DNA from 4 places in the Streptomyces sp. NPDC002754 genome. Region 4 is predicted to be linked to each of the others. Evidence: riboswitches for the same ligand, from Rfam matches in the RefSeq annotation. Region 4 holds a riboswitch; each other region holds the start of a gene.

Region 1 (5,335 bases), on a different contig from region 4:
GAGGCCGTGCGGGGTGGAGATCGTCATGCCGGGTACGTGCGTGGTGAGCGAGGGGCCCTCGGCGGAGGCGACCGCGAAGTCGTACACGGGCAGCCCGGCGTCGCTCCGGTCGAGGCCGAACACCTCGCAGACGACGCCGAGTTCAAAGGGATGCACGCCGTCCAGCAGCACGGCGGCCACGTTTTTCAGCATGCCTGTCAGTGTGCCGCATACGTGGCAGTTATTCGAGGGTTGCTGGCGGTCCTGCCACTGCCGCGCGAGCGCGGCCCGGCGGAGAGTGGAGGACATGAACACAGCGATGAACTACCTCGCCGTCCTCTTCGTCTTCCTCCTCCTGGCGTCCCCTTCCCTGTACGGCATGGCCCACGACCGCCGCATCGACCGCCAGCTCCGCGAGGCGCGGCGGAACGCCGAACAGCCGCCCCGCCACGCCGAGTTCACCGAAGCGGCCTAGAACTCCTCGTCGAACCCGACCGAGCCCTCGACTGCCACCTGGTACGCCGAGGGGCGGCGCTCGAAGAAGTTGGTCAACTCCTGGACGCCCTGGAGTTCCATGAAGGAGAAGGGGTTCTCCGAGCCGTAGACCGGCGCGAAGCCGAGGCGCTGGAGGCGCTGGTCGGCGACGCACTCCAGGTACTGGCGCATCGACTCGGTGTTCATACCGGGCAGCCCCTCGCCGCAGAGGTCGCGGCCGAACTGCAGCTCGGCGTCGACCGCCTCGCGCAACATGTCGGTGACCTGCTGCTCCAACTCGTCGTCGAAGAGCCCGGGCTCCTCCTTTCGGACCGTGTCGACCACGTCGAACGCGAAGGACATGTGCATCGTTTCGTCTCGAAAGACCCAATTCGTCCCGGTCGCCAGCCCGTGCAGCAGCCCGCGCGAGCGGAACCAGTAGACGTACGCGAACGCCCCGTAGAAGAACAGGCCCTCGATGCACGCCGCGAAGCAGATGAGGTTGAGGAGGAAGCGGCGGCGGTCCGCCTTGGACTCCAGGCGGTCCATCTTCTCGACCGAGTCCATCCAGCGGAAGCAGAATTCCGCCTTCTCGCGGATCGAGGGGATGTTCTCCACCGCCGCGAACGCCGCCGTCCGGTCCTCCGGGTCGGGGAGGTAGGTGTCGAGCAGCGTCAAGTAGAACTGGACGTGCACGGCCTCCTCGAACAGCTGGCGGGACAAGTACAGGCGTGCCTCGGGGGAGTTGATGTGCTTGTAGAGCGTGAGGACGAGGTTGTTCGACACGATCGAGTCACCCGTCGCGAAGAACGCGACCAGGCGGCCGATCATGTGCTGCTCACCGGGCGACAGCTTCGCGAGGTCGGCGACGTCCGAGTGGAGGTCGACCTCCTCCACCGTCCACGTGTTCTTGATGGCGTCGCGGTAGCGCTCGTAGAAGTCCGGGTAGCGCATGGGGCGCAGGGTCAGTTCGAAGCCCGGGTCGAGCAGGTTCTTTTCGGGAGAGGTGGACATCACTGGCAGGCCTCGCAGGACTCGGGGTTTTCCAGGGAGCAGGCGACCGCGTCCGGCTCCGGCGTCGCGGTCTGCGCGGGGACGGTGCTGTTGCCCGCCGCCCGCGCGATGCGCGTCGCGGGGCGCGAGCGCAGGTAGTACGTGGTCTTCAGGCCCGACTTCCAGGCGTACGCGTACATCGAGGAGAGCTTGCCGATGGTCGGCGTCTCCAGGAAGAGGTTGAGGGACTGGGCCTGGTCGAGGTACGGGGTGCGTGCCGCGGCCATGTCGATGAGGCCGCGCTGCGGGATCTCCCAGGCCGTGCGGTAGAGGGCGCGGAGTTCCTCCGGGACCCAGGTGAAGCCCTGCACCGAGCCGTTGGCCTCGCGCAGCGCCTCGCGGGTCCTGGCGTCCCAGACACCGAGCGCCTTCAGTTCCTCGATGAGGTACGAGTTGATCTGGAGGAACTCGCCCGACAGCGTCTCCCGCTTGAAGAGGTTGGAGACCTGCGGCTCGATGCACTCGTAGACGCCGGCGATGGAGGCGATGGTGGCCGTCGGCGCGATGGCGAGGAGGAGGGAGTTGCGCATGCCGACGGAGGCGATGCGCTCGCGCAGTGCCGCCCAGCGCTCCGGCCAGGTGGGCTCGACGCCGTAGTGGTCGGGGTGCAGCACGCCGCGTGCGGTGCGGGTCTTCTCCCAGGCGGGAAGGGGGCCGTTGCGCTCGGCCAGGTCGGCCGACGCCTCGTACGCCGCGAGCATGATGCGTTCCGCGATGCGGGTGGAGAGGGCCTTGGCCTCGGCCGAGTCGAAGGGCAGGCGGAGCTTGAAGAAGACGTCCTGGAGGCCCATCGCGCCCAGGCCCACCGGTCGCCAGCGGGAGTTGGAGCGGCCCGCCTGGTCGGTCGGGTAGAAGTTGATGTCGACGACGCGGTCGAGGAAGGTGACGGCCGTGTGGACGGTGTCGTCGAGGCGCTGCCAGTCGATGTCGCCGGTCTTCGTGTCGACGAAGGAGCCGAGGTTGACCGAGCCCAGGTTGCAGACGGCCGTCTCCCCGTCGTCCGTCACCTCGAGGATCTCCGTGCAGAGGTTGGAGGAGTGGACCGTGTGGCCTGGCTCGGCCGTCTGGTTGGCGGTGCGGTTGGCGGCGTCCTTGAAGGTCAGCCAGCCGTTGCCGGTCTGCGCGAGGGTGCGCATCATGCGGCCGTACAGGTCCCGGGCGGGGATGGTCTTCTGGGCCAGCCCGCGGGTTTCGGCGTCTCGGTACGCGGCGTCGAACTCCTCGCCCCACAGGTCGACGAGCTCGGGCACGTCGGCCGGCGAGAACAGCGACCACGGCTGGTCCGCGTTCACGCGGCGCATGAACTCGTCCGGGATCCAGTGCGCGAGGTTGAGGTTGTGGGTGCGGCGCGCGTCCTCGCCGGTGTTGTCGCGCAGTTCCAGGAACTCCTCGACGTCGGAGTGCCAGGTCTCCAGGTAGACCGCGGCGGCGCCCTTGCGGCGGCCGCCCTGGTTCACGGCGGCGACGGAGGCGTCGAGCGTCTTCAGGAACGGGACGATGCCGTTGGAGTGCCCGTTCGTGCCGCGGATCAGTGAACCGCGGCTGCGGATGCGGGAGTACGAGAGGCCGATGCCGCCTGCGTGCTTCGAGAGGCGGGCGACCTGGTGGTACCGGTCGTAGATCGAGTCGAGCTCGTCGAGCGGGGAGTCGAGGAGGTAGCAGCTCGACATCTGGGGGTGGCGGGTGCCGGAGTTGAAGAGGGTGGGGGAGGAGGGCAGGTAGTCGAGGCGGCTCATGAGGCCGTAGAGGGCGGCCACTTCGTCGAGCGCGCGGGTGGAGTCGTCCTCGGCGAGGCCCGCGGCCACGCGCAGCATGAAGTGCTGCGGCGTCTCGATGACGGAGCGCGTGATCGGGTGGCGCAGCAGGTAGCGGCTGTGCAGGGTGCGCAGGCCGAAGTAGCCGAAGCGGTCGTCGCCCGCGACGTCGATGAGCGCGTCGAGGCGCGCGGCGTGCCCCTGTACGAATGCGGCCGTGCGGTCCGCGATCAGGCCCTCGCGGTGGCCGACGGCGACCGACTCGGTGAAGCTCGTGACGCCCTGTGAGGCGGCCTCCGCGGCGATGGAGCGGGTGAGCAGGCGGGCGGCGAGCCGGGAGTAGGCGGGGTCCTCGGAGATCAGTCCGGCGGCGGCCTCGGTGGCGAGATCGCGCAGCTCCGCTTCATCGGCCCGCGCCGAACGGCCGCGCAGCGCGGCGGCGGCGATCCGGCCGGGGTCGGCGTCGGGGAGGTCGGCGGTCAGCTCGGTCAGGGTGCGCAGGAGTGCGGCACCCGGGCCGTCCTGGGGGGTGGCTGAGACCGGTTCGGCGGGCGCGATGGTCACGTGGAGGCTCTCCCTCGCTCGGGCGGGGCCTTTCGGCACACTCGCGTCGTCGCCCGAAGGGCGGCCCCGCGGTGTCTGGTGCGTGCGATCGCAAGGCGCCGGACGGGCCTCGTAGCGGAGCTACTAGGTCTGTCCGGCAACGCCGCGAGCGTGCGTGCCAGACGCCGCGGGGCAGACGCGAGTGTGCCGAAAGGCCCCGCGGGCCTGCGGGGAGGAGGTGGCAGCGCGGGCCGCGCACGCGCAGGGCGGGCCCTCGTCCACCGGCCCTTTCCGCGAGGCCCGGACGTCTTCGACGCCCGGGCCGGTCGGCTCGGGCGTGCCGTCGACAGGTCATCGGACTCACGCGGGCGTTTTTGTACGCCTACGCACACCGTTGCGGGACAGTTCCGGATTCGCACCGGATTCCCCTGTGGTGACAGCGAGAGTGAGCATACATGTTGTGTCGGGCTTTCGCTTCAGCCCCATATGTTGTGTCGGCCGACCGAACCGTCAGTCTGCCGCCAGCTTCAACTCGTACGCCCGCAGCGTCACTTCCGGGATCGGCGACCAGTCGCGGTCCGGGATCCGGGTGAAGCCGAGGCGCTCGTAGAGGCGGTGGGAGGCGGTGGCGAGCGGCTGCGTGCACAGCACCACCGCCGACTTCCCGGCTGACCGGGCCCGGTCGATCACGGCCCGCACGAGCGCCTCGCCGACGCCCTTCCCGCGCGCCTCCACGTCGACGGCCAGCATCCGGAACTCGGCCTCCGAGGGGCGCGCGAGGTCCGCGTACGGGTGGTCGTGCGTGGGGACGTAGGTGACGCCGCCGAGGACGCGGCCGTCGGGGTCCTCGGCGACGAGCACTTCGGCCTGACCGGCGCGTTTCTCGACGTCGCGCAGTTCTGCGGCGTACCAGTCGTCCTCGCCGAACGCGAGGAGGCCGCTGCCCAGGTAGGCGCGGGCGCTCAACTCGCCCAGTACGGCGTATTCATCGGGGCGCACTGTTCTGATCACGACGCCATGGTTACGCGACCCCGGGCCGTGGCCGCAACGCTTTCCGGAAAATGTGTCGGGCCCCTCCGAAGCGGAGGGGCCCGACACACGTACGGAAGGGCGTGCTTAGTGACCAGCGCCCGCGCCGACCGTCGGCAGGTCGCGCTTGACGCCCTTGTCGCCGGCGTCGGCCGTGTAGTCCTCGGCGGTCGTCTCGTCGACGCCGTCCGGGGCGTTGACCGCCTTGAGGACGAAGGTCAGGACGACGGTGACGACGATGTTGAGGACGAACGCCGTGAAGCCGATGTAGCCGATCTCGCCGATGCCGGGGATCTCCGCCGACGAGCCGCCGAAGTGCTTCTGCGTCGGCGACGCGACACCCCACGCGGCGAGCGTGCCGTAGACCATGCCGACGGCCCAGCCGGCGAGCAGCGCCCAGCGGTGGAACCAGCGCGTGAACAGGCCGCCGACCAGGGCCGGGAAGGTCTGCAGGATCCAGATGCCGCCGAGCAGCTGGAAGTTGATGGCGACCGTCTTGTCCA
Region 2 (5,335 bases), on a different contig from region 4:
AGCTCCTCGGCCCGGTCCACGAACCGCACCACGACACCCGGCTCGGCGGCCAACGCGTCCACATCGGTGAAGTTCGACATCAACGGCACCGCGCACACGGCGACCCGCAGCACGTCCTCGCCCACGGGCGGCGCCACGACGGACTCCCGTACGGCACCCCGAAGGGACACCCGAAGCCCGTCCTCCTCGTCGATGCCGAGGCCGTGCTGGAACGGCAGCACCCCGTAAGTGTCCCGCCCCGTAAGGGACTTGAGCATGTCGAGACCGGGCTCCAACAAGCTCACGTCACCCCGGAACTTGTTCACCAGATACCCGGCAAGAAGCTCCTGGTCCTCGGGAGCCAGCAGCGCGGTCGTCCCGAAGAACGAGGCGAAGACCCCACCCCGATCGATGTCGCCGACCACAAGCACCGGAAGCCGCGCGGCCCGCGCAAGCCCCATGTTCACGATGTCCGTCCGCCGCAGATTGATCTCCGCGGGCGAGCCCGCGCCCTCACAGATCACGGCGTCATGCGTGGCCCGCAGCTCCTCCAGACACCCGACCACGGTGTCGAGCAGCGCCGCCTGACGCCCCCCGTGATACCCCCGGGCACTCAACTCGCCGACAGGCTTGCCCATGAGCACGACCTGACTACTGCGATCGCTCCCCGGCTTGAGCAGCACCGGATTCATCAGCGCGCTCGGCTCCGCCCGCGCGGCCTGCGCCTGCATGGCCTGCGCCCGCCCGATCTCGGCACCCTCCCTGGTCACGAACGAGTTCAGGGACATGTTCTGCCCCTTGAACGGCGCGACCTTCACGCCCTGCCGCACCAGCCACCGGCAGATCCCGGCGGTGACGACACTCTTCCCGGCGTCGGAGGTCGTCCCGGCGACGAGCAGCCCGCCGCCTCGTCGAACACCGTCTCCACGCCCGCTCATCGCCGCACCCGCGCCCGTACCAGTCGCGCACCCACACAGACTCCCAACGCCAACAGAGACACCCGCCGTGACAGCCGCACGGCCCGATCCACATCACGTACCTCGACCGCACGCCCCGGCGCGTTCAGCACCGGCCGGTGCTCGACCCGCCCGCCGTACGCCAGGGTCCCGCCGAGCCGCACCCCGAGCGCGCCCGCGAAGGAGGACTCGACGACACCGGCGTTCGGGCTCGGATGCCGCCCGGCGTCCGCCCGCCACGCGTCCAGCGCCTCCCGGGGCCTGCCACCGGCGAGGACGGCGAGGACACCGGTCAGCCGGGCCCCCGGCCAGCCCGCCACGTCGTCGAGGCGGGCCGAGGCCCAGCCGAACCGCCGGTACTTCGCGGACTTGTGCCCGACCATCGCGTCGAGCGTGTTCACGGCGCGGAAGGCGACCAGGCCCGGCACTCCGCCGAGCGCGCCCCACACGAGCGCGCCCACGACCGCGTCGGAGGTGTTCTCGGCGACGGACTCGACGACACCGCGCGCGATCCCGTCGGCGTCGAGCCCCTGCGGATCACGGCCGCACAGCCGGGGCAGCAGCTCCCGCGCCAGCTCCACGTCTCCGGCATCGAGCGCGGACCCCACGCCGCGGGCCTCGCGGCCCAGCGAGGTGCCGCCGACGACGGCCCAGGTGGCGGCGGCCGTCAACGCGAGGGACGCGGCGGGGGAGCGGCGTACGACACGGGTCGCGGCGGCGGCGAGAGCGACGGCGCCTCCGGCACACACCACGGTGTGCAGGGCGCCCGCGCCACGGTGGTCACGCCACAGCCCGCGCTCGACGGCCCCGGCGGCGCGCCCGAATCCGGCGACGGGATGCCCACGGCGCGGATCGCCAAGAAGAAGGTCGGCGAAGATCCCGGCGGCGGCACCGCACGCATACACGCGCTCGCGCCGCCAGTTGCCGCGTGGGGCAAGCATGGCGGTAGGTGTCCTCACTCAGGGTGTCCACGCCCTGGTTCGACGAGACCGGCAGCGAGAGTTCCTGGCTCGCCCCTTCGAAGGAGGGGGCTCACAGTGGCGGGACCGCGCCGGATTCGCACCGGCTTCCTCAACTGCTGCCGTATATGGCGGGGGAAGTCCACCACGCTGCGAGTTGGCACGTCAACTTGCTGTTGAGGCGTACGCACGAAGGCGGGGCACGGGACGCCGAACGCCCCGCACCCCGCCCCCGAAGGGCCCTGATGTCGCCTCAGGCCACGATCAGATAGATCCCGTAGGCCACGGCCGCCGCGCACAGCGCGAAGCAGGCATACGCCCCTGATGTCGCGACCGCGGCCGAGCCACCGTCACGCGCCGCCGACTCCCGCTTGGAGAGGCCCACGATGCCGAGGGTGAACAGGCCGACGAGGGCCACGGTGACCACGAGAGAGACGCCGAACACGGAGCCGAGGGCCGCCCAGTCGATCTTCATTCCTGCCTGCTTCCTTCTGAGCTACAGCGCTGACTACAGCGTGGCGCCGGCGGGGCGCGCGGGATCGTTCACCGCTCCGGCCTTCGGCCGGTCGGTGATCTTCGCCTCGGACTCGGCCGACTCGACCGTGCCCGCGGGCGGCGGCGTGACCGAGGCGATCGCGGCGGTGACGACGCCCGGGGCTTCCTGCGCCTCCTGCGCTTCCTGCACGGGGGCGGCGTGCGGCTCGTCCGCCGTGACGTTGGTGTGGTCGACGGAGTTGCGACGCGAGAGCTTCCAAATGATCGCCGAGCCGGTCACGAGCAGCGCCGCGGTGAGGCCGATGCCCCACGCGCCCTGCTTGGTCAGGAACTCGGCGCCCGCGCCCACCAGGCCGGCGGCCGGCAGGGTCAGGCCCCACGCGATGAACATCCGGGTGGCGGTCGACCAGCGGACGACGCCGCCCTTGCGGCCGAGGCCCGCGCCCATCACACCGCCGGAGCAGACCTGCGTGGTGGAGAGCGAGAAACCCAGGTGCGAGGAGGCGAGGATCGCGGTCGCCGCACTGGTCTGCGCCGCGAAGCCCTGCTGCGGCGCGAGTTCGGTGAGGCCCTTGCCCATGGTGCGGATGATGCGCCAGCCGCCCAGGTACGTACCGAGGGCGATGGCCATACCGGCCGAGACGATGACCCACAGCGGCGGGTCGGCGTCGTGCCCGATGACGCCGCCGGTGATCAGCGCGAGGGTGATGATGCCCATCGTCTTCTGCGCGTCGTTCGTGCCGTGCGCGAGCGATACGAGCCCGGCGGAGGCGATCTGCCCGGCGCGGTACCCCTTCGCGGTCGCCTTCTGGTCCGTCTTCTTACTGATGCGGTACGTCAGGCGGGTGGCCAGCAACGAGGCGATACCGGCGACGAGCGGCGCGGCCACCGCGGGCAGCAGCACCTTGGTGACGACGGTCCCGCCGTTCACCGACGACCAGCCCATCGACATGACAGCGGCGCCGATGAGCCCGCCGAACAGCGCGTGCGACGAACTGGACGGCAGCCCGACCAGCCACGTCAGCAGATTCCAGAGGATGGCGCCCACCAGCGCCGCGAAGATGACCTCTGTCTTGAGGCCGTCCTCATTGATGATGCCGCCGGAGATGGTCTTCGCGACTTCGACGGAGAGGAACGCTCCGACGAGGTTCAGCACGGCGGACATGGCCACCGCCGCCTTCGGCTTGAGAGCGCCGGTCGAGATGGTCGTAGCCATCGCATTGGCGGTGTCGTGGAAACCGTTGGTGAAATCAAAAACCAGCGCGGTAACGATCACGATCGCAAGGAGCAGCGTGATGTGTTCCATTTACCCAGGCTTCGGTTGGACGTCAGTGGTTCTTGGAACGTAAAGAGCCCGAGTGAACGGAAGATGAACTGGGCCGGGCGCCCCGGTGACCTGATTCGGAGGGGTCTCGCTCCGCTTGCCTCGGGGCGGCGCCGCCGGTTCCGGTTCGAGGCGCCCTCGGCCCCGGAACCAGGGGCTCCGGGGCGCTTCGGACGGCCCTTCGACTAACCCCGCGCGAAGCGCTTGAGCTGGGTCATTGAGCCGTTGAAGAGATTCTGATCACCCGGGAGGCTGCCCTTGTCGTTGTACTGCCAGAACGTCCAGTAGGTCCAGCCCGCCGGGAGTGCGCCGGCGCTCCGGTCGTACCGGGCGAGCCACAACGCGTGGTTCGAGGCGAACGCCCCGCTGTTGCCGGTGCACTGCTTCCACCATCGCGCGTTGGTGTAGATGACGGGACGGCGTCCGGTCCTGCGTACGACCTCGTTGCTGAAGGACTTGACCCAGGACACCAGCGTCGACTTCCGCAGCCCGTAGCAGGGGTGCTTGCCCTTGCCGTACGGGTTGTACTCGATGTCGAGCGCGGGCGGCAGCGTCCAGCCGTCGCGCCGCCACGCCCCGCCGTTGCGCACGAAGTACGAGGCCTGTGTCTTCCCGGAGGACTTGTACGGCAGCGCGAAGTGGTAGGCGCCGCGGATGATGCCCGCGTTGCGGGCGCCCTTGTACTGCCGGGAGAAGTAGGGGTTGCGGTAGTTCGTCGACTCGGTCGCCTTGACGTAGGCGAACCGGGCGCCCTTGTTCTTCGCCTTCTGCCAGTTCACGTTCTTCTGGTGCGACGAGACGTCGTTCCCGCGTGGCTTGCCCGCGCCGTGGGCCGGCAGCTCCGCGAGCAGGGTGCCGCCGAGGGTCAGTGCGGCGACTGACGTGAGCGCGGCGGCGCGGTGGCGGCGTGGGGACGCTGTGCGGCTGAGAGCCATGATTACCCCCCGAAAGTGACGACGTGCATGACAAATCCCCAGGGAACTCCCAGAGATTAGCGGGAGATCATTAATTACCCGGCCAAGGTCGGCCAAATAACACATGAGTCTTATCAATCACCATATGGGGTATTCCGGAGGGTCGGGTTCCGTGCCGATCGCCACCTGTCACCACGTCAAACGGCTGACAGGATGCGCGCCATGACACAGCTTCAGGAACTCGGGGCGGCATGGCAGGACGTGGTGGCGACGGCCCGCCGGACAGTGGTCGACGGCCTGGTCGTCGGGACCTCGGGCAATGTCTCGGCGCGGGTCGGCGACACCGTGCTCGTGACCCCGACCGGCGTCCCGTACGAGGAACTCGGCCCGGACGATCTCGTCGCCGTGGGCCTCGACGGCGAGCGGCGGGCCGGCACCCTGAAGCCGACCAGCGAGCTCCCCATGCACCTCGCCGTCTACCGGCACACCGACGCCCGCGCCGTCGTGCACACCCACGCCGTGCACGCCACCGCGGTCTCCACGCTCGTGCCGGAACTCCCGCCCGTGCACTACATGACGGCGGCGCTCGGCGGCCCCGTCCGGGTCGCCCCTTATGCCACGTACGGAACCCGAGAGTTGGCCGAGAACATGCTGCTCGCGCTGGCCGACCGCACGGGATGTCTGCTCCAGAACCACGGAGCCCTCACT
Region 3 (5,335 bases), 610 kb from region 4:
TCCTCGACGAGCAGCACGCCTACGACCGGCTCTACAACGAGGTCCTGGTCGACCCGAAGGCGTCCCCGGTCACCCGCGATCTGCTGGCCCGGCTCGCGGTGCCGGAGGCCCAGATCACCTCCAACCTGAAGCTGGTGCTGCCGCCCGACACGCTGCGCGACCTGACCCGGCAGCAGGTCGACGCGGTGGTCGGCTATCTGAACGGCGACCGTGAGGACCTGCGCCTCGTCGTCGACCTGCGCCCGGTCCTCGCCAACCTCGGCGACCTGGCGCACACCTATTTCGGGGATCTTGTCGCGGGCGTCCAGAACCGCTCCGAGCCCGACTTCGAGCGGTTCCGGTCGACGCTCGCCGACGAGGCGCGCGAGCTCGCCGCCGGGCGTGCGCCCGACGACCTGCCGCGGCTGCCGCTGACACCGGACCAGGCGAGCCGCGTCACCGACGCCCTGCTCGCCCTCGTACCGGCCGGGGAGCGCAAGGACCTGCGCCCGGAGGTCGAGACGGCGCTCGCGGAGGGAGACGTCGGCACCGCGCTCGCCGCAGTCGCCCCGGCCACCGTCACGGACCGCGTCCAGAGCGCGACGGCCCAGCTCCGCACGCTCGTCGACGGCGGCACCTGGGACCTGACGGACACCCTCGAGGCCTCCGGCAACGACCTGTCCGGTCTGCACGACGCGCGCCCGTACACGGCGGTCGGCCTCGGAGTGCTCGAAATCGTGGCGGCGGCGCTCCTGTTGGTGTCCCTTGCGGCGCTGTGGCTGCTCGCTCCGCGGCAGCCGGGGCGCCGACTGGTCCTGCTCGGGATTCCGCTCCTGGCCGGCGGGGTGCTCGCCGGGCTGGCCGCCTGGGTGACGCGCCTGGTCACCGACGGGCGGATCGTCGCGCCTCCCGACTCGTGGCCGCCGAGCCTGACCCGCCTCGTCGACGACGTGCAGCGCGCCGCGGTCGGTCACCTCACCGGCACCGCGCTGTGGGCCGCGCTCGTGCCCGTGCTCGCCGGGGCGCTTCTCGCCGGTGTCGGCCTGCTCATGCGGACCGGGCTCGCCGGCCGGGTTCCGCGGGTGGCGCGGGAGCGGCTCGGGTCGCCGCGGCGGACGGTCGGCCTGGGGTTCGGGGCGGCGTGCGTGGCGGTCGCGGGGATGGTCCTGATGCCGCTGGCCGCGTCACCCGCGGCGGCCCGCGAGTGCGAGGGCAGCACCGAACTGTGCGACCGCCCCTACGACGAGGCCACGTACCTGACCGCGCACAACGCGATGTCGACGACCGCCGACCACTTCATCGGGCCGCTCCAGGACCCGCGTATCAGCACGCAGTTGGACCACGGGGCGCGCGCCCTGCAGCTGGACACCTACCGCTGGGAACGGCCCGAGGAGATCGCCGAGCGTCTCGACGAATCCGACTTCACGGCCGAGCAGCGGGCGCTGGTGAGGTCCGCGGTCAACCGGATCAATCCACCGCGCAAGGGGCTGTGGCTGTGCCATTCGGTGTGCCGGGCCGGGGCGATCTCCCTGGTGCCGGTGTTGCGCGAGATCGGCGACTGGATGAAGGACCACCCGAATGAGGTGGTCAGCCTGATCATCCAGGACGCCATCTCCGCAGAGGACACCCAAAAGGCCTTCCACCAGGCCGGTTTGGACGAGCTGGTCCGCCGGCCGGACGCCGATCCGGCGAAGCCGTGGCCGACGCTCGGCGAGATGATCGACAGCGGCCGGCGTCTGGTCGTGTTCGCCGAGAAGGCGGACGGCCCGGCCCCCTGGTACCGCAACTTCTACCGCTACGGCATGGAGACCCCGTTCACTTTCCGCTCCCCTGACCAGATGAGCTGCGTCCCGCACCGCGGCGGCGACGACAAGCGGCTGTTCCTCCTCAACCACTTCATCACCAACAACGGCGGCAGCCGCATCGACGCGGGCGAGGTCAACGCCCGCCGCTACGTCCTCGACCGGGCACACCGCTGCGAACGCGCACGCGGCAGGCCGGTCAACTTCGTGGCGGTCGACTACGCGACGATCGGGGACGCGCAGGGGGCGGTGGACGCGCTCAACGAGGGCCGCTGAGCGACGACTACCGGGCCTCCTGGCGAGGGGGACCGCCCCGCGTGATAGTTTCGCCGAGCCAGTCGTACCTTTGTGTGTTTTTCTACGCACACGGGTCAGGGAATCCGGTGGGAAGCCGGAACTGACGCGCAGCGGTGAGGGTGACGGGCGGAGCCACTGCCACTGGGCCGGCACATCGGTCTGGGAAGGCGCTTCGCGCGGACGACCCCGAGTCCGAAGACCTGCTGGCGGCCTCCAGTGCCGCGTGGCGTGGAGGCGGACCATAGGCCGGCTCCGCGTATGAGCCCTGGACGCGAAGGAACCTCCGTGCTGTTCGCACGTCAACTCCGCCGATGTGCCCCGCTGTTGGCGGGCGCTCTGCTGCTCTCCGGGTGCGGCACGACCGCCGCCGTCGAGGACGGTGCCGCCGGTGGCGGCGGTGTCACGCTCGACAATTGCGGCCAGAAGGTGCGGGTCACGCATGCCCCGCGCCGCGCCGTCGCCCTCGATCAGGGGTCCGCCGAGATCATGCTCTCGCTCGGCCTCGAGGACCGGATGGTCGGCACCGGCACCTGGACCGACCCGGTACCCAAGGAGCTGGCGAAGGCCAATGCGAAGGTGCCGCGCCTCGCCGACCGCTACCCGTCGCTCGAGAAGGTCCTCGGCACCGAACCGGACTTCGCCGCGGCCTCGTTCACGTACACCCTCGGCAAGGGCGGTGTGGCGCCGCGCGCGGAGTTCGAGAAGCTCGGCGTGCCCACGTACCTTTCCCCCAGCGACTGCGTGGGCAAGGACAACGGCGACGGGGACGGGGTACGGACCAAGACTCTGGGGCTCGACGTCGTGTACGGGGAGATTCGCGATCTGGCGCGCGTCTTCGATGTCGAGGAGCGCGGCGAGAAGCTCATCGGCACGCTCAAGTCCCGGGTGCGGAAGGCCACTTCCGGGATCGACGCGCATGGAGTGGACGTCCTGTACTGGTTCGCCAACTCCGACTCGCCCTATATGGCGGGCTGTTGCGGCGCCCCCGGCGTCGTCACCAAGGAGCTCGGGGCGCGCAACGTCTTCGACGACACGCACGCGGAGTGGCCACAGGTCAACTGGGAGACGGTCGCGGACCGCGATCCGGACGTGCTGGTCATCGGCGATCTGACGCGCCGCTCGCAGTCGGCCGAGTCGGCCGCGCAGAAGATCAAGTTCCTGGAGTCCGACCCCGTCACCAAGCACATGACCGCCGTGAAGAAGAAGCGGTACGTGCGGCTGAGCGGGCAGGCGATGAACCCGACCATCCGGACGGTCGACGGCGTGGAGCGGGTGGCCGCGGGGCTGCGCGAGTTCGGCCTCACGCGGTGACGGCTCGCACGGTCGCGGCCCCCGCGGTCACGGCGGCGCAGCCGAAGGCCTCGCCCCGGATCACCCTTCGCGCCACGCTCGCCTGGGCGGCCGGCATCGCCGCGCTGTGCGCCTCGGTCGCCTTCGCCATCACCCTCGGGCCCGCGCGGATTCAGGTCGGCGACGTGTGGGCGGCGGTGGGCGACCGGATGGGCCTCGCGACCTCGGACCTCTCGCCGATCCGGGACGGCATCGTATGGAATCTACGGCTGCCGCGGACGCTGCTCGCGGCGGTGTGCGGGGCGGGGCTCGCGGTGTGCGGGACGGTGCTTCAGGCGCTGCTGCGCAATCCGCTGGCCGATCCGTTCGTACTCGGTGTCTCCTCGGGCGCGTCGACCGGAGCCGTACTCGTCGTCGTGCTCGGCCTTGGCGGGGGTGCCATCTCGGTGTCGGGCGGCGCGTTCGTCGGCGCCGTCTGCTCGTTCGCGCTGGTGCTGGTGTTGAGTCACACGCTGGGCGGCAGCACCGACCGTGTGGTGCTGTGCGGGGTCGCGGCGATGCAGCTGTTCTCGGCGCTGACCTCGTTCGTGGTACTGACGTCGGCGGACGCGGAGACGACGCGCGGCGTGCTGTTCTGGCTGCTCGGCTCGCTCAGCGGGGTCGGCTGGACCGAGGTGTGGATGTGCCTGGCCGTGCTCGCCGTGACGCTCGTGGTGTGTCTGGCGTACGGGCGCACCCTCGACGCGTTCGCCTTCGGCGCGGAGGCGGCTGCCACCCTCGGTGTCCGGGTGGCCCGCACCCGGATCGTGCTGCTGTGCGTGACGGCGCTGCTGACGGCGGCCCTGGTCAGCGCGGCGGGGGCGATCGGCTTCGTCGGCCTGGTGCTGCCGCACGCGGCGCGCGCCCTGGTGGGTCCGGGGCACACCCGGCTGCTGCCGGTGACGGCGCTCGCCGGGGCGGTGTTCCTGGTGTGGGTGGACACGGTGGCGCGGACGGTGCTCGAACCGCAGGAGGTTCCGGTGGGTGTGGTGACATCGCTGATCGGTGTACCGGCGTTCGTGCTGGTGCTGTACCGCGGGCGGGGTGTGCGGTGAGCCTTTCCCAGCAGGGGTTGCGTGCGGAGCGTGTGTCATGGTCGCCGGGCGGCCCGCTGGTACTCGACGGGGTGTCCGTGACGCCGGAGCCCGGCACCGTCACCGGCGTCCTCGGCCCCAACGGATCGGGCAAGTCGACGCTGCTCCGCCTGCTGTCCGGGGTGCTCGCCCCGGCCAGCGGCATCGTCACCCTCGACGGCGATCCGCTCGCCTCCGTGGGCCGCAGGCAGGCCGCGCGGCGCATCGCCATGGTGCAGCAACAGTCCGACGCCCAGGTCGAGTTGACCGTCGCCGACGTCGTGCGGCTCGGCCGGGTCCCGCACCGCCGCGCCTGGCAGCCCGCGTCGGCGGCGGACGAGGCGGCGGTCCGCGACGCCCTCGACCGCAGTGGCCTCGCCGACCGGGCGCACCGCTTGTGGCACACGCTGTCGGGGGGCGAACGCCAGCGGGTACAGATCGCCCGCGCCCTGGCGCAGGAACCGCGCGAGCTGCTGCTGGACGAGCCGACGAACCACCTCGACATCCAGCACCAGCTCGAACTCCTCGACCTCATCGGCACGCTGGGTATCACGTCCGTCGTCGCTCTGCACGACCTGAACCTCGCCGCCACCTACTGCGCGCGCGTCGTCGTGCTGTGCGAGGGCCGGGTCGTGGCGGCCGGTGAACCCGGCGACGTACTCACCGAGGGACTCATCGCCGACGTGTACGGGGTGCGCGCCGAGGTCACCCGCCCCGGCGCCCGCCCGCACATCCGCTATCTGGGCACCACTGCGACCGGCTGAGTCACTCGAAGCGCTCCGTGTCCCCCGCGCCGGCCCGTACGATCTCGGCCTCCCCGTCGGAGAAGTCGATGACCGTGGTGGGCACGGTGCC
Region 4 (5,335 bases):
CGGTGCCGCCTTCGGCGAGGGCGCGGACGGTGCGGCCGAGGGCTCGTGCGAGGGCCGGGTCCAGGCCGCTCGTGGGTTCGTCCAGGACGAGCAGTCGTGCCCCGGTGACCAGTGCGGAGGCGAGTGCCAGGCGCTGTTGTTGGCCGCCGGAGAGTTGGTGGGGGAAGCGCCGGTGCACGAGGGCGCGGTCGAGTCCGGCCGCGGCAAGTGCCTGCGATGCGGCCGCTTTGCGGGCGGTGCGCCCCGCGTGGCCGAGCGCGGCCAGTTCCGTCAGCACACCTTCGACGCGGCGGACCGGGTCGAGCACCGATTCGGGGTGCTGGGGCAGGTGGGCGGCGCGGCCCGCTCGCGCCGAGCGGCGTGCCGCCGGGGTGAGGGACAGCAGGTCCGCGCCCTCCAACAGGACGTGTCCGGACAGCTTCACGGAGTCGCGCGCGGCGCCCAGGGCGGCCAGGCCCAGCGTGGTCTTGCCGCTGCCCGACGGTCCGACGACGGCGAGGACGGTGCCCGGCCGCACGGTCAGCCCGACCTGGTCGAGCAGCGGTCGCGTCGCACCTTCGGCGTGCGCCGAGAGCTTCTCGATCACCAAGAGCGGTGCGGTCTCCGACTGCGGTGCCGGCTCCGGCTGCGGCGCCGTCTCCCACTGCGGTGCGGTCACGAACTCCTCCTCTTCCGCGCGAGGGACCGGTCGACGAGCAGGTTGCCGCCGACGCACAGTGCGGTCAGCAGCCCCGCGGGCGCCAGTACGGCGGCGGGCTGGGTGAACAGGGCGTCGCTGTTGCGCTCGATGAGCACCGCCCAGTCGGGTGCGGACGCGGACAGGCCGAGGCCGAGGAAGTTGGCGGACGCCAGCAGGTAGAGCACCACGGAGAACCGGCCGCCCGCGTCGGTGGCCAGCGGCGCGGCCAACTCCCTTGCCAGGTGCCGCAGATGGATGTACGCCCAGCCGTGGCCCTGCATGCGCAGCGCCTCGACGACGGTCCGGGCACCGGGGGCGAGGGCCGCGCCCCGCACCAGGCGGGCAACGGCCGGCACTTGCAGCGCCCCGGCGACCGACACGAGCCACAGCCAGTGGCGGTGGCCGGTCGCGGCCAGGGTCATCAGGACCAGCAGGCCGGGGAAGGCCAGCAGCAGGTCCATGGTGCGCATGACGGTCTCGTCGAGGCGGCGCCGCGGCCCCGCGGCAAGCAGGCCCAACGGAACGCCGAGTGCCATGCCGATCGCGAGCGCCGCGAGCGCGCTGCCCACCACCGAGGCGCCTCCGTGCAGGACGAGCGCGAGCACATCTCGGCCCAGGACGTCGGTGCCGAGCAGGTGACCGTGGCCGGGTGGCTGGGACGGCAGAGCGTCCGGTTGGGGCGAGTCGTCGCCTGCGAGGAGCGGCCCCGACAGGGCGAGGAGCACCGGGACACCCAGCAGGGTCAGGGAGATCCACGGTGGGCGAGTTCGTGTCGCGGTGGCCGGTAGCGTCACGCCGTGACCTCCCGGCGGGGCGCCAAGCGGTGGGCGACCAGGTCGGCGGCCAGGTTCACCGCGACGGCGGTGCCGGCGAACAGCAGGGCGTACGTCTGCACTTGGGGCAGGTCGCGGTTCTGCACCGCCTCGACGAAGCCGTTGCCCAGGCCGCGGAAGCCGAACACCGCCTCCACCAGCACCGCGCCGCCGAGCAGTCCCTCCACGCAGCGCGCGTACTGCTGCGCCGCCGGCCCCAGGGCACCCGGCAGCACATGGCGCACCACGATGACGCGCTCGCGCATGCCGAGCAGCCGCAGATGCTCGGCGACGGCACTGTGCCGCTGGTCCGCGACCCCGGCCCGTATCTGCCGTGCCAGGTCGCACAGGTGACGGGCCGTCAGTACGACGACGGGGAGGACCAGCACGGCGGGCTGCGCCCACAGCGCGTGCGCGTCCATGCCGACGGCGGTGGCGGGCAGCAGCCCGGCCGCCAGCGACACCGAGGCGACCAGTAGCAGCCCGAGCACGAACTCCGGCACGGCGTGCAGCACGACGGCGGCCGTGTTCAGCGCGCGATCGACGCGGCTGCCCTCCCGCAGCCCCGACACCGCGCCCACGAGCGGCGCGAGCACGGTGACGAGCAGCAGTGCCGGGACACCCAGCAGGAGTGTCACGCCGACGCGCCGGCCGATGTCGTCGCCGACGGGCAGGCCGGTCGTCAGAGAATTCCCCGGGTCCCCGGTGAAGAGGTGGGCGAGCCAGTGCCCGAAGCGGGACCAAGCCGGTTCGTCGAGACCCAACTGGTCGCGCAGTGCGGTGACTTGCTCCGGCGTGCCGAGTTCACCGCGCAGCACGTCGGCCGTGTCGCCGGGCAGCAGCGAGCCGACGGCGAACACGGCGAGAAGCACCACCAGGCACTGCAACAGCGCCAGCAGGCAGCGTCGGAGCACATACGCCCGCATGTCAGCTGACGCGGACACGGTCGAAGCGCGCCCAGTCGTGCGAGTTCGGGGGCGCCGCGCGCAAACCGGTGACCGAGCGCGCGACGGCGTCGTTGGCGTCGGAGAACGCCCACACCAGGAGTCCGGACTCGGCGCGGGCCAGCTTCTGGGCGCGGGCGAGCAGCCCGAGCCTGTCCTGCTCGTCCCGGCTGGTGCGGGCCCGGTCAAGGAGCGCGTCGAACTTCTTCGAGGCGTACTGCGTCTGGTTGCGGGCGGCGCCGCCACGGACCCGCTGCTGGAGGAAGTCGGAGACGGGCAGCGTGGAGGTGGTGTTGAAGGCGGCGATGCCCTTGGTCTTGATCTCGCTGAAGTACGTGCTGGAGGCGCGGGTGTTGGCGGTCAACTTGAGCCCCACCTCGCGTAGCTGACGAGCCATCAGGTCGGCGGCCGGTTCCCACGCGGCGTCGACGGCGCTGGTCTCCACGGTGATGTGCAGCCCCTGGGCTCCGGCCTCCTTCACGAGCCCGCGCGCCTCGTCGACGTCCCGCTTCCGGGGTTCCATGTCGTCGGGGTAGCCGCGCAGCCCCATCCCGAACAGGTCGTTGCCCACCTCGCCGTGCCCGGCGAGCGCGATCCTGACCAGTGCCTCCCGGTCGATGCCGAGCTGCACGGCGCGTATGAGCCGCGGATCGTCGAACGGGCTTCGTCCGGTGCGCAGAAGCAGTTGCTGCGCGGTGGCCCGCTTGGCCGTCAGAAGGTGTGTCGAGTTGTTCTTCTTCAGCCGTTCCACGGACGCTCCGCCCATGTCGGCGCCGTAGTGCACCTGCCCGGACAGCAGCGCGCCCAGCCGCGCCGACTCCTCGTTCGCGGGGACGATCTCCAGCTCGGCGATGTGCGGGGCGCCGTCCCAGTGGTCCGCCCAGCGCCGGTAGCGGGCGGTGCCGCCGGGCGTGAAGGACACGTAGGTGAAGGGGCCGGAGCCGACCGGCTTGCTGAAGTCCGTGGTGCCGTCCGGGATGATCTCGGTGCCGGGTCCCGCGAAGACGGTGGGGAACTCGAAGTTCGGCGCCTTCAGCACGAGGACGACGGTCCGGTTCCCGTCTGCCCTGCTCGCGCCGAAGTCGATCGCGGACAGCAGGACCTGCGACGGAGATCCGGTCTTGGGGTCGGCGGCGCGGCGGTAGCTGTAGAGCACGTCCTTGGCGGTGACCGGCTTGCCGTCGTGGAAGCGGGCCGCGCGCAGGCGGATGCGCCAGCGGGTGCCCGAGGAGTCGCTCTCCCAGGACTCCGCGAGCCGCTCGCGGACCGACAGGTCGTCCGCGTACGTGCCGAGGGTGTCGTAGAGGGCCTTGGCGCGGGCCTGGTCGACGAAGTTGGGTGCCACGTGCGGGTCGAGCGTCTCCTGGGAGCCACCGGAGGTGAACGCCGCGCGGAACCGGTCGCCGCCTCCCCCGTCCTTGGTGTCCCCGCCGCAGCCGCTGAGCAACCCGGCTCCGGCGAACGTCAACGCACCTGAGGCGGCCAGTACTTGGCGCCTGCCGGGCCCCGGGTGCCCCGTTCGGGCATGCGTCGTCACATCGATCCTCTCCGGGGTGTCCTCGCCCCTGCTGCTGGACCGGCGACGGGTCAGTCTCCTGGCTCCCGGATCATCACTCACCCCCGCCTTCCCGTCCGCTGTCGCGGACGGTGGCGTGCAGGAGGATCGCTCCCCGGTCACAGTGGCGGGACCGCGCCGGAATCACACCGGCTTCCTGGTCCCCGTCGCCTCTCGTGGGCTCATTGTGGCGCACGAGGGATCGGGGAAGGCACCCGGTGTCCTTGGAGCACGGGAGCGGCCGGGCCGTCTCAGGCCCGATGCCCGTCCCCCGGCCCGTCGTCCGACACCGGATAGGGCACGAACGTGCGGCCAGTTCGGCCGCGGGCACCGGATCGCCGATCAGGTCCGCGGAGAAGACGGTCAGACGCATGGGAACGCCCTCCAGCGCCGCCGTCTCCTCCACCACAGTGAGGTGTTCGAGGGCACCCGGAACGACACCCAGTTCTTCCTGCAACTCCCGCCCCTCGACTTCGTCGCCGTACTCGTCACCACCTTCCGCGACCACCGCACGGACCTGCTGAAGGAACATCGGCGGCGGGGAGTACGCTCCCCTCGCACGGCCATCGAGTCCCAGGGAGTTCCGTGACCACGCGCCTGCTGCTCGTCTCACCGGCCGTGACCGCCTCAGCACGGAGCGGCGTGTTCGACGACGGGGCGTCCCTCGACTCGGCCGGCGCCGCTCAGGCTCGTCGCGCGGCCGGAACCCTGCCCTTGGCCGACCGCGTCGTCGTCTCCCCCGGCACCCGGTGCGCACAGACCGCCGACGCTCTCGGCCTCAATGCCGGGCAAGCCGCACCCGCCCTGGCAGGCCTCGACGCGGGCAGTTGGCGCGGCCGGTCGCTGGACGACGTGAGCGCCACGGAACCGCAGGCGGTGGCTCGTTGGCTGACGGACCCGGAGGCCTCACCGCCGGGTGGTGAGTCCGTGGCCGACGTGTGCGCACGGGTCGGCCGCTGGCTGGACGAGGTCAGGGAGGGCGGTACGGCGTCCGGCCGGGTCGTCGCCGTCGTGGAACCCGAGGTGGTGCGGGCGGCCGCGGTCCATGCGACAGGGGCTCCGCTGTCCGCCTTCTGGCGCCTTGACGTCGCGCCGCTGTCGGCCACGGAGTTCAGTGGGCGCTCCGGTCGCTGGAACATCCGGCTCGGCCGCATGCTCGGCGCCGAGTGAGCGCTCCGATCAACGGCCCTGCCCCCGGTGGCGGGCCAACAGCTCCGCCAATTCGCACCGTACGCAGGCGGACCGTGCCGCCTCGGGACTGTCCTCGCGTACGGCGGGTCCGGTACCGCTCGGCGTGTGCCCGACGGCAGCGCACTCGTCGGCCGGGCACGCCGCCACGAGCTCC

Evidence for each region. A riboswitch is a leader RNA that binds a small molecule or an ion and turns the genes downstream of it on or off. The one in region 4 is predicted to bind cobalamin.
Region 1: linked by a shared signal. The riboswitch ahead of ACWD2L_RS21880 (ribonucleoside-diphosphate reductase subunit alpha) and the one ahead of ACWD2L_RS02290 (ABC transporter substrate-binding protein) in region 4 are both predicted to bind cobalamin.
Region 2: linked by a shared signal. The riboswitch ahead of ACWD2L_RS12410 (cobalamin biosynthesis protein) and the one ahead of ACWD2L_RS02290 (ABC transporter substrate-binding protein) in region 4 are both predicted to bind cobalamin.
Region 3: linked by a shared signal. The riboswitch ahead of ACWD2L_RS05210 (ABC transporter substrate-binding protein) and the one ahead of ACWD2L_RS02290 (ABC transporter substrate-binding protein) in region 4 are both predicted to bind cobalamin.

Annotation. Positions count from the first base shown of each region.
Region 1 covers NZ_JBSFVM010000010.1:137,611-142,945, forward strand. Annotated here, with positions in the region: gene ACWD2L_RS21865 (GlxA family transcriptional regulator) at 1-192, opposite strand, end outside; gene ACWD2L_RS21870 (hypothetical protein) at 287-454, shown strand; gene ACWD2L_RS21875 (ribonucleotide-diphosphate reductase subunit beta) at 451-1,467, opposite strand; gene ACWD2L_RS21880 (ribonucleoside-diphosphate reductase subunit alpha) at 1,467-3,824, opposite strand; cobalamin riboswitch at 4,132-4,262, opposite strand; gene ACWD2L_RS21885 (GNAT family N-acetyltransferase) at 4,314-4,814, opposite strand; gene mctP (monocarboxylate uptake permease MctP) at 4,920-5,335, opposite strand, start outside.
Region 2 covers NZ_JBSFVM010000004.1:62,375-67,709, reverse strand. Annotated here, with positions in the region: gene ACWD2L_RS12415 (cobyric acid synthase) at 1-917, opposite strand, end outside; gene ACWD2L_RS12410 (cobalamin biosynthesis protein) at 914-1,876, opposite strand; cobalamin riboswitch at 1,915-2,062, opposite strand; gene ACWD2L_RS12405 (hypothetical protein) at 2,148-2,369, opposite strand; gene ACWD2L_RS12400 (inorganic phosphate transporter) at 2,403-3,695, opposite strand; gene ACWD2L_RS12395 (lysozyme) at 3,899-4,648, opposite strand; gene ACWD2L_RS12390 (class II aldolase/adducin family protein) at 4,850-5,335, shown strand, end outside.
Region 3 covers NZ_JBSFVM010000001.1:1,073,124-1,078,458, reverse strand. Annotated here, with positions in the region: gene ACWD2L_RS05215 (hypothetical protein) at 1-2,057, shown strand, start outside; cobalamin riboswitch at 2,111-2,300, shown strand; gene ACWD2L_RS05210 (ABC transporter substrate-binding protein) at 2,337-3,389, shown strand; gene ACWD2L_RS05205 (FecCD family ABC transporter permease) at 3,449-4,462, shown strand; gene ACWD2L_RS05200 (ABC transporter ATP-binding protein) at 4,459-5,244, shown strand; gene ACWD2L_RS05195 (L-threonylcarbamoyladenylate synthase) at 5,246-5,335, opposite strand, start outside.
Region 4 covers NZ_JBSFVM010000001.1:459,602-464,936, reverse strand. Annotated here, with positions in the region: gene ACWD2L_RS02305 (ABC transporter ATP-binding protein) at 1-658, opposite strand, end outside; gene ACWD2L_RS02300 (ABC transporter permease) at 655-1,473, opposite strand; gene ACWD2L_RS02295 (ABC transporter permease) at 1,470-2,435, opposite strand; gene ACWD2L_RS02290 (ABC transporter substrate-binding protein) at 2,419-3,903, opposite strand; cobalamin riboswitch at 4,004-4,180, opposite strand; gene ACWD2L_RS02285 (hypothetical protein) at 4,406-4,579, shown strand; gene ACWD2L_RS02280 (histidine phosphatase family protein) at 4,576-5,160, shown strand; gene ACWD2L_RS02275 (hypothetical protein) at 5,170-5,335, opposite strand, start outside.